One region of the Kocuria sp. KKT182 genome, then DNA from elsewhere that is predicted to be linked to it. Evidence: predicted binding sites of a transcription regulator. Region 1 holds the regulator's gene; each other region holds the start of a gene.
What was found. Region 1 encodes HrcA, which represses chaperone genes, less so after heat shock. Its sites were predicted from a motif close to TTNGCACTCGNNNNNNNCGAGTGCNAA; they were not measured.
Positions count from the first base shown of each region.

Region 2: a site for HrcA is predicted at 1,528-1,554, ahead of groL (chaperonin GroEL). Genes of this name have one in related genera too.
Region 3: a site for HrcA is predicted at 2,005-2,031, ahead of groES (co-chaperone GroES). Genes of this name have one in related genera too.

Region 1 is NZ_CM145757.1:648,299-652,700, reverse strand. It holds gene ACZ2G1_RS02915 (DUF4870 domain-containing protein) at 1-361, opposite strand, end outside; gene ACZ2G1_RS02910 (DUF3097 domain-containing protein) at 517-1,380, opposite strand; gene hrcA (heat-inducible transcriptional repressor HrcA) at 1,555-2,562, shown strand; gene dnaJ (molecular chaperone DnaJ) at 2,634-3,785, shown strand; gene ACZ2G1_RS02895 (16S rRNA (uracil(1498)-N(3))-methyltransferase) at 3,782-4,402, shown strand, end outside.
Region 2 is NZ_CM145757.1:3,631,516-3,635,917, forward strand. It holds gene ACZ2G1_RS16845 (SDR family oxidoreductase) at 1-188, shown strand, start outside; gene ACZ2G1_RS16850 (DUF3263 domain-containing protein) at 203-532, shown strand; gene ACZ2G1_RS16855 (hypothetical protein) at 529-747, shown strand; gene ACZ2G1_RS16860 (GNAT family N-acetyltransferase) at 875-1,474, shown strand; gene groL (chaperonin GroEL) at 1,725-3,356, shown strand; gene ACZ2G1_RS16870 (MgtC/SapB family protein) at 3,507-4,214, shown strand; gene ACZ2G1_RS16875 (RNase H family protein) at 4,275-4,402, shown strand, end outside.
Region 3 is NZ_CM145757.1:1,345,837-1,350,238, reverse strand. It holds gene ACZ2G1_RS06185 (ABC transporter permease) at 1-688, opposite strand, end outside; gene ACZ2G1_RS06180 (siderophore ABC transporter substrate-binding protein) at 770-1,765, opposite strand; gene groES (co-chaperone GroES) at 2,197-2,493, shown strand; gene groL (chaperonin GroEL) at 2,652-4,259, shown strand.

The DNA of each region.
Region 1 (4,402 bases):
CCCGGACCCCGCCGATCAGGGAGCCGACGGCGAGCAGCAGCCACGCGGCGGCGGCGGCGAGCGCGAAGAACCAGCCGATGAACGGCACCGGGGCGAACAGGATCCCGGTGACCACCACGAGGGTCGGCAGCAGGGTGAAGTTCATGGCCTCCATCGACTCCTGCTCCGTGAACGGGCCGCGCCCGCGGAAGACGCGGTGGACGAGGAACGAGGGGAGGAAGCCGATGACGCCGCCGAAGTGCGCCAGGGTCGCCCACTGGTGGTCCTCGGTGACGGTCAGCGGCTGGGCCACGGGGGAGAGGCCCTCGAACGGGGCCCCGGCGTCGTCGCGGCTCGGTCGGGGGTCGGTCTGCACGGGCACGGATGTCCTTCGGCGGTGGGACCGCGGCGGGGCCGCGGACGGTGGGTGGGACACGACCATCCTACCGACCGGCCCGGAGGGCGGAGGATCGGCCCCGCGCACGTGTGCCTTTGTGACGATCTGCTGGGCGTTGCCCGTGCACGCGGGGCGCCGGGTCAGGCCCCGGGGGCGGTGAGGAAGTCGATGAGCTCCTCGACCCGGCCCAGCAGGGACGGCTCGAGGTCGGCGTAGCTGTCCACGCGGGACAGGATGTGCTGCCAGGCCCGGCCGAGGTCGCCGGGGGTGCGGTGCGGCCACCCGAGGGCGGCGGCGGTGCCGGTCTTCCAGTCCGTGCCCCGCGGGACCACGGGCCAGGCGTCGATGCCGAGGGTGCGCGGCCTGACCGCCTGCCAGATGTCGACGTACGGGTGGCCCAGCACCAGGACGTTGCCCGCTGCGCCGGGCAGGCGCATGGTCTCCGCGGCGATCCTCGACTCCTTGGAGCCGGCCACGAGGTGGTCGACGAGGATGCCGAGCCGCCGCCCGGGGCCCGGCCCGAACTCCCGCACGGCGGCGGGCAGGTCGTCGATGCCGTGCAGCGGCTCCACGACGATGCCCTCGACCGCCAGGTCGTGGCCCCACACCTTGGCCACCAGTTCGGCGTCGTGGTAGCCCTCGACCCACACCCGGGAGGCCTTGGCGGTGCTCGCGCGCAGCCCTTCGACGGCCACGGAGCCCGAGCGCGTGCGGGAGGGCTTGCGCGCCGCGGGGGCCCGGCGGGGCTCGACGACGACCACGGGCTCGCCCTCGAGCAGGAACCCCGGCCCCAGGGGGAACGCCTTGACCCGCCCCCTCCGGTCCTCGAGCCCCAGCACGCGCATCCCGCCGATGGTCTCCAGGGACACGACCGCGCCGACCCAGCCGGTCGTGACGTCCTCCAGGAGCATCCCCGGGGCGACCGGGACCTCCGCGGAGACCGGCCGGCGGCGGGCGAGGGCGTCGTCGTCGAGGCTGCGCGGCCCCCAGCCGTGGTGGCTCATGGTCGTCCTCCCGGGTCGCGGTGCCGCGCGTCCGGCGCGGATCAGCCGGAAGCGTACCAAACCGCGGGGGCGACCGGCCGTCGGACACGGGGGCTACACTGGACGCCGTTGGCACTGTGGCCACCCGAGTGCCAGGGCATCTTCGGGGGCGTGGACGAACCGGGGAGGAGCGACGTGAACCATCCGAGACGACTGCAGATCCTGCAGGCCATCGTGGAGGACTACGTGCACTTCCGCGAGCCGGTCGGCTCCAAGGCCCTCGTGGACCGGCACCGGCTCGGCGTCTCCTCGGCCACCGTTCGCAACGACATGGCCGCGCTCGAGGAGGAGGGCCTGATCACGGCCCCCCACACGAGCTCGGGCCGGATCCCCACGGACAAGGGCTACCGCACGTTCGTCGACCAGATCGCGGCCGTCAAGCCGCTCTCGGGCCCGGAACGGCGGGCCATCCAGCGGCTGCTGGACGACGCCGCGGACATCGACGACGTCATGGAGCGCACCGTGCGGCTGCTCGCGCAGCTCACCCAGCAGGTCGCGGTCGTGCAGTACCCGCACGCCTCCGGGGTCACCGTGCGCCACGTCGAGGTCGTGGACCTCGGCGCCGGCCGGGTGCTCGTGGTGCTCATCCCCACCAACGGCCGGGTGGCGCAGCGCGTCGCCGTGCTGCGGGCCCCGCTCGAGGAGTCCCAGCTGCTCGAGCTGCGCGCCCGGGTGCTGGCCGCCGTGGTCGGGCGCTGCCTGACCGCGGTGCCGGACGCCCTGGCCGTGATGACCGCGGCCACCGCCCCGCCGCTGCAGCCGGCCGCCGCCGCCGTGGCGGAGGCCGTCGGCGCCCTCGCGGCGGGCGGGGCCGAGCACCGCATGGTCATGGCCGGCACCGCCAACCTCGCCCGCTCCACCGGGGACTTCCACCTGAGCATCGGCCCGGTCCTCGAGGCCCTCGAGGAGCAGGTGGTGATGCTCCGGCTGCTCTCCGAGATGGAGCAGGACGCCCGCGGGGTGGCCGTGCGGATCGGCACGGAGAACGCCGAGGGCCCCCTGTCCGAGGCCGCCGTCGTCGCCACCGGCTACGGGCCGCAGTCCAAGGTGGGGGTCGTGGGCCCCATGCGCATGGACTACCCGTCCACGATGGCCGCCGTGCGCGCCGTCGCCCGCTACCTCTCCCGTATCCTCGGGGGCTGAGCCCCCGCGGGCCCCGTCCCCGGGGCCCACCAGCGAAACCCACCACAGACCTCTCGACAGAACGGACCACGGTGAGCGATCACTACGAGACCCTGGGCGTGTCCCGGGACGCCAGCCAGGAAGAGATCAAGAAGGCCTACCGCAAGAAGGCCCGCCGGCTGCACCCCGACGTCAACCCCGGCCCGGAGGCCGCCGAGGACTTCAAGCGCCTCTCCCACGCCAACGACGTCCTCTCCGACCCCGAGAAGCGGCGCGTCTACGACGCGACCGGCAACGAGAACGGCACCGACACCGGCTTCGGCGGGGGCTTCCCCGGCACGGGGTTCGGCTTCGCCGACATCTTCGACACCTTCTTCCAGGGCGCCGGCGGCGCCGGCTCCGGCCGGCGCGGACCCGCCTCCCGCACCCGCCAGGGCCAGGACGCCCTGATCAACGTCCGGGTCACCCTCCGGGACGCGGTCTTCGGCACGGAGAAGAAGATCACCGTGGACACCGCCGTGGTCTGCCCCACCTGCGACGGCACCTGCTGCCAGGCGGGCACCCAGCCCGAGACCTGCGACGTCTGCCACGGATCCGGCCAGGTGCAGCGCCAGGTCCAGTCGATCCTCGGCACCGTGGTCACGGCGGCGCCGTGCGCCACCTGCCAGGGCTTCGGCACCGTCATCAAGCACCCGTGCCACGAGTGCTACGGCGAGGGCCGCGTGCGCGACCGCCGCCCGCTGACCGTCAAGATCCCCGCCGGCGTCTCGACCGGCAACCGGATCCGCCTCTCGGGGCAGGGCGAGGCCGGCACCGCCGGCGGGCCGAACGGCGACCTCTACGTCGAGCTCAAGGTCGATCCCGACCCCACGTTCGAGCGCCAGGGCGACGACCTGCACGCCCGCGTCCGGGTGCCCATGACCTCCGCGGCCCTCGGCACCACCGTCACCCTCGAGACCTTCGACGGCGAGCGCGAGGTGCCCGTCGCCCCCGGCACGCAGACCGGCCACACCGTCACCCTGCACGAGCTCGGGGCCACCCGGCTGCGCGGCGGCGGCCGGGGCGAGCTGTTCGTCCACCTCGAGGTCGAGACCCCCACGGCGCTCGACGACGAGCAGCGCGAGCTGCTCGAGCAGCTGTCCCGGCTGCGCGGCGAGGACCAGTCCACCGGCACCACCCTGAACTCCCCGGCCGGCTCCGGCGGCTTCTTCTCCCGGCTCAAGGACCGGTTCTCCGACCTGTGAGCCTGCCGGTCTTCAAGGTCGAGCCGGGCCGGCTCGCCGGTCTCGGCCCCGGGGCGGCGCTCACCGTCACCGGCCCGGAGGCCCGGCACGCCGTCACCGTGCGCCGGCTCGCGCCCGGTGAGCGGCTCGAGCTCGTCGACGGCGCGGGGACCCGGGCCACCGGGGAGCTGCGCGCGGGGGACCGGGACAGCATGGAGGTCGGCGTGGTCTCGGTGACCACCGAGCCCGCCCGCACGCCCCGGCTGGTCCTCGCCCAGGCCCTCGCGAAGGGCGACCGGGACCTGCTGGCCGTGGAGACGGCCACCGAGCTGGGCGTCGACGCCGTGGTGCCCTGGCAGGCCGACCGCTCGATCGTGCGGTGGAAGAAGGAGCGCGCCGCCAAGAGCCACGAGAAGTGGGTGCACACCGTCGCGGCGGCCGCCAAGCAGTCGCGGCGGGCCGCCTGGCCCGAGGTGCTGCCCCTGTCCACCACCCGCGAGCTCGCCCGCCTGCTCGGGGAGCCGGGGACCCGCGGCCTCGTCCTGCACGAGGAGGCGCACGACTCCCTCGCCGACCTGGCCGGCGCCGCCGGCGCCCCGTGGGCGGGGGCCGAGCGGATCGTCCTGGTGGTGGGGCCC
Region 2 (4,402 bases), 940 kb from region 1:
CGGTGCACCCCGGTCCGGTCGACACGCAGATGCAGCGGGACATCCAGGCGGGCCTGGGCCACGAGTACGTCCCGGAGCGCTACCTCCGGCCGGAGTCCGTGGCCGCGGCGGTGCGCGCCGTCGTGGACGCGGGCGAGGACGCGCAGCTGACCACCCTCTCCCTGCGGCCGCGGGCCGAGTCGCGGTGACCGGCGAGGACGCGGTGCCCGACGACGCGGTGCCCGCGGACGCCCGGGCCGACGACGCCGCCGTTCCCGGCGCGGAGCCGGTGCCCGACGGGGAGGCCGCCCCCGGCCGGGAAGAGCCCGGGGAGGGGGCCGGTCTGGACGCCGTGGACCGCGAGATCCTCTCGCTCGAGAACCTGCAGTGGAAGTACCAGGGGGCGAAGGAGATGGAGATCCGCCGCCGCCTGAACCTCTCGCCCACCCACTACTACCAGCGGCTCAACGTCCTGATCGACACCCGCGCCGCCCTCGAGCACGACCCGATGCTCGTGGCCAGGCTGCGCCGGCAGCGAGGAGACCACGGATGACCCAGTACCCGCACGACGAGTTCGACGACGTCCCCGAGGACGGGCCCCGCCAGGGCGCCCACCGCGGTGTCCGGCCGACCGTCCGCGTGGGCGCCCGGGAGCTCACCGCCATCGTCCTGGCCGGGGTGCTGACCCTCGGCGTCGGGGTGTTCTCGTTCCTCAACGCCCCGGGCGAGGCCGCCCCGGCGCCGGGCGCCACGTCCACGGGGTCCTGAGCCGGCCCGGTCCTCGAGGCGTCCCCCATCGGGCTCCGGTCCCGGAGCCCGACCGCTCCGACGTCGTCCACCACGACGTCGTCCACCACGACGTCGTCCACCCCTGACGCCACCGGAAGGAACCACCGTGCAGATCGAAGGAAGCCGAGTCCGCGTGCGCGACTGGACCGAGGAGGACCTCGTCGACTACGAGGCGTGGATCATGCCGCCCGCCGGCGGCGGCGAGCACGAGTGGCAGCGCACGGACGGCCCGTTCTACCCGAACTTCACCGCCGAGGGCGCCCAGCGCTGGCTCGGCACCCTCCGGGAGCACGTGACGGCCGGGGACTGGCCGGACCCGCGCGAGACGATGGTGATCGCCGACGCCGCCGACGACCGGTTCATCGGGCAGGTGTCCTGGTACTGGTCGGAGAAGCCCACCGAGGACCCCGGTGACGGCACGCACCTGCTGCCGCTGCGCTCCCTGGGCATCACCGTGTACTCCCCGGAGCACTGGAGCGGCGGCTACGGCACCGAGGCGATGCGCCTGTGGATCGACTACCTCTTCGCCCACTCCGACTCCCACCGCCTCGACCTGGAGACGTGGAGCGGCAACGCGGGCATGTGCCGCGTGGCGGTGAAGCTGGGCTTCACCGAGGAGGCCAGGATCCGCCGGGCCCGCAGGGTCGGCGGCGAGTACTACGACCGGATGGTCTACGGCGTCCTGCGCGAGGAGTGGCAGGGCTGAGCGGAATCGGCTCAGGGGTTTGCACTCTCCGGGGACGAGTGCCAAGATTGCGATTAGCACTCAGTCGTGTGGACTGCTAATGGCTCGGTCCCCGGCCCGACCCGGGCAGCCACCGGCACAGGAGTGACACCTCAACCACCACGGTGAGGTGCCGCACGGCGTCGGGAAGAGTCCGCCGTCGTGCGCGCCGTCCGTCGCGGGCACCGTGGAGGTCGACCGTTTGTCTACCGTCCAGGAGGGACGAAGTCACATGGCAAAGATGATTGCTTTCGACGAAGAGGCACGCCGCGGACTCGAGCGGGGCCTGAACACCCTGGCCGACGCCGTCAAGGTCACCCTCGGCCCGCGCGGCCGCAACGTGGTCCTCGAGAAGGCCTGGGGCGCCCCCACGATCACCAACGACGGCGTGTCCATCGCCAAGGAGATCGAGCTCGACGAGCCGTTCGAGAAGATCGGCGCCGAGCTCGTCAAGGAGGTCGCCAAGAAGACCGACGACATCGCCGGCGACGGCACCACCACCGCCACCGTGCTCGCCCAGGCGCTCGTCAAGGAGGGCCTGCGCAACGTGGCCGCCGGCGCCGACCCGCTGAGCCTCAAGCGCGGCATCGAGAAGGCCGTCGCCGCGGTCACCGAGGAGCTGCTGGCCTCCGCCAAGGAGGTCGAGACCGAGGAGCAGATCGCCGCCACGGCGTCGATCTCCGCCGGCGACCCCGAGATCGGCCGCCTCATCGCCCAGGCGATGGAGAAGGTCGGCAAGGAGGGCGTGATCACGGTCGAGGAGTCCAACACCTTCGGGCTGGACCTCGAGCTGACCGAGGGCATGCGCTTCGACAAGGGCTACCTCTCGGGCTACTTCGTCACCGACGCCGACCGCCAGGAGGCCGTCCTCGAGGATCCCTACATCCTCGTGGTCAACTCCAAGATCTCCGCGGTCAAGGACCTGGTCCCCGTGCTCGAGAAGGTCATGCAGGCCGGCAAGCCGCTGCTGATCATCGCCGAGGACGTCGAGGGCGAGGCCCTGGCGCTGCTGGTGCTCAACAAGATGCGCGGCTCCATCAAGTCCGTGGCCGTCAAGGCCCCCGGCTTCGGCGACCGCCGCAAGGCGCAGCTGGCCGACATCGCCATCCTCACCGGTGGCCAGGTCATCACCGAGGAGGTCGGGCTCTCCCTCGAGACCGCCACCGTGGACCTGCTGGGCCAGGCCCGCAAGGTCGTCGTGACGAAGGACGAGACCACCATCGTCGACGGCGCCGGCACCGCCGAGGAGATCGAGGGCCGCGTGGCCCAGATCCGCGCCGAGATCAACAACTCGGACTCGGACTACGACCGCGAGAAGCTGCAGGAGCGCCTGGCCAAGCTGGCCGGCGGCGTGGCCGTCCTCAAGGCCGGTGCCGCCACCGAGGTCGAGCTCAAGGAGCGCAAGCACCGCATCGAGGACGCCGTGCGCAACGCCAAGGCCGCCGTGGAGGAGGGCATCGTCGCCGGCGGCGGCGTGGCCCTGATCCAGGCCGGCCAGAAGGCGTTCGACAAGCTGCAGCTCACCGGCGACGAGGCCACCGGCGCGAACATCGTGAAGGTCGCCATCGACGCCCCGCTGAAGCAGATCGCGATCAACTCCGGCCTCGAGGCCGGCGTGGTCGTGGACAAGGTCCGCGGTCTGGCCCAGGGCCACGGCCTCAACGCCGCCACCGGCGAGTACGAGGACCTGATGGCCGCCGGCATCAACGACCCGGTCAAGGTGACCCGGTCCGCGCTGCAGAACGCGGCGTCCATCGCCGGGCTGTTCCTCACCACCGAGGCCGTCGTCGCCGACAAGCCGGAGCCCGCGGGCGCCGGTGCCGGTGCCGACGACGGCATGGGCGGCATGGGCGGCATGATGTGATCGACGGCTGACCCGTCGAGCGTGCCCAGCACGCATCCGGCACGGGCCGGGCACCTCGCGGAGGTGCCCGGCCCGTCGTCGTCCCGCACCTGGTGCCGCAGGGCCGGAAGTGGTGTTCAATCGTGAGCACCAGCTGCCGGAGGAGGTGCCGTGGACGTCGTCGTGTGGGACGCGGTCCCCGTCCAGGTCTCGCTCGTGCTGATCGCCTTCGGGCTCACCTCGCTGGTGGGCCTCGAACGGCGGCTGCGGCGCAAGAGCGCCGGACTGCGCACGCACGCCCTGGTCGGCACCGGGTCGGCGGTGTTCACCCTCGTGTCCGCCTACGGCTTCGGTGTCCTGCCCGGCATCGACGCCGGTCCCGACCCCTCCCGCGTGGCGGCCCAGATCATCACGGGCATCGGCTTCCTGGGCGCGGGCGTGATCTTCACGAACCGGGACGTGGTGCACGGCCTGACGACGGCTGCGAGCATCTGGCTCTCCGCGGCCATCGGGATGGCCTGCGGGGCCGGGCTCGTGCCGCTCGCCGTCGTCGCCACGGGCCTGCACTTCGTCTCCGCGATCCTGCTGACCCCGCTCTCCCGCCGCCTGCCCGGGATGGTGGCCCCGCAGGGACTCCGGCTGCGCTACGAGGACGGGCACGGCGTGCTGCGGGAGGTCCTGACGGTGGTCGACGAGCTGCAGCTGAGCGCCTCCGTGGTCTCGAGCCGGACGGTCGAGGGGTCCGAGGGCACCGAGGTGGAGCTGCTCCTGCGGCTCGAGGGCAAGACGGACCTGCGCACGGCGGCCGTGCAGCTGTCGAGGGTCGCCGGGGTGCGCGACGTCGCCCAGCAGCAGCTCGATCAGGAGCCCGGCGACTGAGCCGGGGGCGCACAGGACCCGTGGCGCACGGCGTCCGGGCGCCGTGAAAAGATGAGTGCCATGACGATCACTGCTGCCGCCGACGGCTCCGCGCTGGGCAATCCCGGTCCCGCGGGATGGGCCTGGTACATCGACGACAACACCTGGCGGGCCGGCGGGTGGCCGCACGGCACCAACAACATGGGCGA
Region 3 (4,402 bases), 700 kb from region 1:
GGTGGTAGTTCAGCCCGACATTGGTGGCGACGTCCTCGCCGAGCCCGGCGACGGTGAGCCGGTCCGCCACGAGGAACACCGCGATCCCGACCAGGAGCACGATCCACAGCACCTCGTACTGACCGCGCAGCACCGAGGTGAAGCTGCCGGCGAACCAGACGCCGAGGTTCTGCAGCATGTCCGTCTGCAGCGCCAGGAACGTCGAGACGGACCCGACCACCGCGCCCAGCATGATGCCGACGATGGGCACGATGAGGGAGGAGCGCAGGGAGACGCGGCGCAGGAAGAGGAAGAAGACCATGGTCCCGATGAAGGCCGCGGTCACGGCGCCGAGCATCCGGGTGAGGACCGTGGCGGTGGGCACCAGGAGCACGACGAGCAGCAGCCCGAGCCCCGCCCACTCGGTGGTGCCCGTGGTGGTGGGCTCCACGAAGCGGTTCTGCGTGAGCAGCTGCATCACCAGGCCGGACATGGACATGGCGGCGCCGGCCAGGACCAGGGCGATGGTGCGGGGGATCCGCGTGATCGCGAACATCTCGTCGCCGTCCTCGGCGCCGAAGACGTCGTAGACCCCCGTGAGGAGGGACGCGGCCAGCAGCGCGAGGACGCCGAGCGCACCGAGCAGCAGCTTCCAGTCGAACAGCGAGCCCTTGCTCGCCGCGGGGGGTCTCGACACGATCGTCGACATGGGGTCAGTCCTTCCTCCGGCCTCGTGCCCGGCGGACGGCGGTGGTGGGGCGGACGCCGCCACCGCCGTCCGGATGATGGGTCAGTCCCGCGCGCCCATGGCGTCGGCCAGGGTGTCGAAGAACTCGGTGTAGGTCTGGATGCCCTCGTTGGTGTAGGTGTCCCGGGGCATGTAGACGACCTGGCCCTCCTGCACCGCGGTGACGTTCTGCAGGGCCGCGGCGTTCTCGATGACCTCCTGCGCCGGGGTGTACTCCGGGTCCTCGGCGGAGATCGCGGCGTCGCGGTCCAGCACGAGGATCCAGTCGGGGTTCGAGTCGGCGATCGCCTCCACGGAGATGTCGTCGCCCTGGTGGTCGTCGCTGGCGCCCTCGACCTCGAGGGCCGGTGCGAAGTCGAAGATCTCGAACAGCGGGCCCAGGGTGCGTCCGTTGCCCGGGGCGATGAAGCCGATCTCGCCGCCGGAGACGGTGACGGCCATGACCGTGTCGCCGGGCCGGTAGCCGTCGACGACGCGCTGCATCGCCGCGTCGAAGTCGCCGTTGATCTGCTCGGCCTCGTCCTCGCGGTCGAAGACCTGGCCCAGGACGGAGGTCTGCCGCTTCAGCTCCTCGTCGAAGGGCTCGTCCTCCCGCGGGTCGAGCTCGACGATGGTGGCCTCCGGCACCAGGTCGGCGAAGTCCTCGCGGTAGTCGGCGAAGCGCTGGCCGTTGACGATGAGGTCGGGGTCCGCGGCGACGACGGCCTCGAGGTCGGGCTCGCGGTGGTTGCCGAGGTCGACGACGGACTCGTCGTCGGCGTAGGCGATGGTGTCCGGCATGAGGGCGCGCGGGGCCGCCGCCAGTTCGACGCCCCACTCGGCGAGCGTCTCGAAGGTGCGGTTGTCGGTGGCGACGACGGACGCCGGCGGGGCCTCGACCGTCTGCGTGCCGTAGTTGTCCTCGACCTCGACCGTGGCGGCGGAGGGGGCGGACGACTCCGCGGAGGCGGCCTCGTCGCCCTGGGCCGTGCCGCAGGCGGTGAGGGCGAGGACACCGGCGACGGCCAGGAGGGCAGCCGGGTGCTGGGTGCGGTTCATGGTCTTCCTTCGTGCAGAGGACGCCGGCGTGCTCCGGGGTGGCGGACGCCGGCGGGATCCGATGGGCGCGACGGACCTGCGCACGGATGCGCCGGGACGTCGAGGAGGGCACCGCTGCTCGGCCGAGGTAAGGGTTGCCTTACCGCTCAACCTAGAGGGTCGGGCGGGCGTGAGGCAAATCATTGGCGAACACGGGCGTGACCTAATTCCCGCCGGACGTTCCCGCGGGGGTCGGCGCGCTGGCACTCGCCTTGACCGACTGCCAGCCCGCTCCTACAGTTGGCCTTGGCACTCTCCGGGTGAGGGTGCTAAGGGCCAGGCGATCGACCGGCACCGCGACGACGGTCGGTGCGCCGATCGGCCCGAAGCTCGACGGCGGGCTCCGCCCGCGGTCGCCCACCGTTTTCCACCCCTACAGACAAGGAGAGATCGTGTCGGTCTCCATCAAGCCTCTCGAGGATCGCATCGTCGTCCAGCCGCTCGCCGCTGAGCAGACCACCGCGTCCGGTCTCGTCATCCCGGACACCGCCAAGGAGAAGCCCCAGGAGGGCAAGGTCCTGGCGGTCGGCCCCGGTCGTGTCGACGACTCCGGCAACCGCATCCCGGTCGACGTCCAGGAGGGCGACGTCGTGATCTTCTCGAAGTACGGCGGCACCGAGGTCAAGTACAACGGCGAGGAGTACCTGGTCCTCCCGGCCCGCGACGTGCTCGCCGTCGTCGTCAAGTAGACCGGGCCGCACCGACCCGGCGCAGACCGCGCAGTCCTGACGAAGGGTGCCCGCCGCACGCCCCGCTGTTCCGGCGGGCCCGCGGCGGGCACCCTTCGCCGATCCAGACCCCGAAACCCGCTGGCGACCCCAGCCACCCCAGAAGGAGCTCTTCGCCCATGGCCAAGCAGCTGGCGTTCGACGACGCCGCCCGCAAGTCCCTCGAGAACGGCGTCAACAAGCTCGCCGACACCGTCAAGGTCACCCTCGGCCCGCGCGGGCGCAACGTGGTGCTCGACAAGAAGTGGGGCGCCCCCACGATCACCAACGACGGCGTGACCATCGCCCGCGAGGTCGAGCTCGACGACCCGTACGAGAACCTCGGTGCCCAGCTCGCCAAGGAGGTGGCGACCAAGACCAACGACGTCGCCGGCGACGGCACCACCACCGCCACCGTGCTCGCCCAGGCGCTCGTCAAGGAGGGCCTGCGCAACGTGGCCGCCGGCGCCGACCCGCTGAGCCTCAAGCGCGGCATCGAGAAGGCCGTCGAGGCCGTCTCCGAGCGCCTGCTCGAGAACGCCCGCCCGGTGGAGGGCACCAACGTCGCCCACGTGGCGACCATCTCCGCGCAGGACCCGGCGATCGGCGAGCTCATCGCCCGGGCCTTCGAGACCGTCGGCAAGGACGGCGTCATCACGATCGAGGACGGCTCGAGCACCGAGGTGGAGCTCGACGTCACCGAGGGCATGCAGTTCGACAAGGGCTACCTGTCCCCGTCCTTCGTGACCGACGCCGAGCGCCAGGAAGCGGTCATGGAGAACTCCCTGGTGCTGCTGTACCAGGGCAAGATCTCCTCGGTGCCCGAGCTCATGCCCGTGCTGGAGAAGGTCCTCCAGGCCAAGAAGCCGCTGACCATCATCGCGGAGGACGTCGAGGGCGAGGCCCTGTCCACCCTCGTGGTCAACCGGCTGCGCGGCACCCTCGACGTCGTGGCCCTCAAGGCCCCCGGCTTCGGCGACCGCCGCAAGGCGATCATGCAGGACCTCGCCGTCCTCACCGGCGGCCAGCTCATCACCAGCGAGCTGGGCATCAGCCTCGACCAGGTCACCCTGGAGCAGCTGGGCACCGCCCGGCGCGTCACGGTCACCAAGAACACCACCACCCTGGTCGACGGCGGGGGCACCCCGGCCGAGATCCAGGACCGGGTCGCCACGATCCGCGCCGAGGTGGAGCGCACCGACTCCGAGTGGGACCGCGAGAAGCTCCAGGAGCGGCTCGCCCGCCTGGCCGGCGGGGTCTCCGTGATCAAGGTCGGCGCCGCCACCGAGGTCGAGGCCAAGGAGCGCAAGCACCGCATCGAGGACGCCGTCTCCGCGACCCGCGCGGCCCTCGAGGAGGGCATCGTCGCCGGCGGCGGCACCGCCCTCGTGCAGGCCGCGAAGGTCCTCGACGAGTCCGACCTCGGGCTCACCGGGGACGCCGCGACCGCGCTCGGCATCGTCCGCCGCGCGCTGCGGCAGCCGCTGTACTGGATCGCCCAGAACGCCGGTCAGGACGGGGCCGTGGTCGCCTCCCGCGTCGCCGAGCTCGAGGCCGGGCACGGCTACGACGCCGCCACCGGCGAGTACGTCGAGATGGTCGGCGCCGGCATCATCGACCCCGTCAAGGTCACCCGCTCGGCGCTGCAGAACGCCGCGTCCATCGCGGCGCTCGTGCTGACCACCGAGACGCTCGTGACGGACAAGCCCGCCGAGGACGAGGGGCACGGCCACGGCCACCAGCACTGACGGCCGGCACTGACGGCCGGCGCCGAGCCGGCTCGCCCCGCGGACCCGTCCCACCACCGGTGGGGCGGGTCCGTCGCCGTCTCCGGGGGCCGCCCCGGCGCCTCCGGTAGAGTGCGGGGGTCCGTCCGACCACTGCCGCGCCC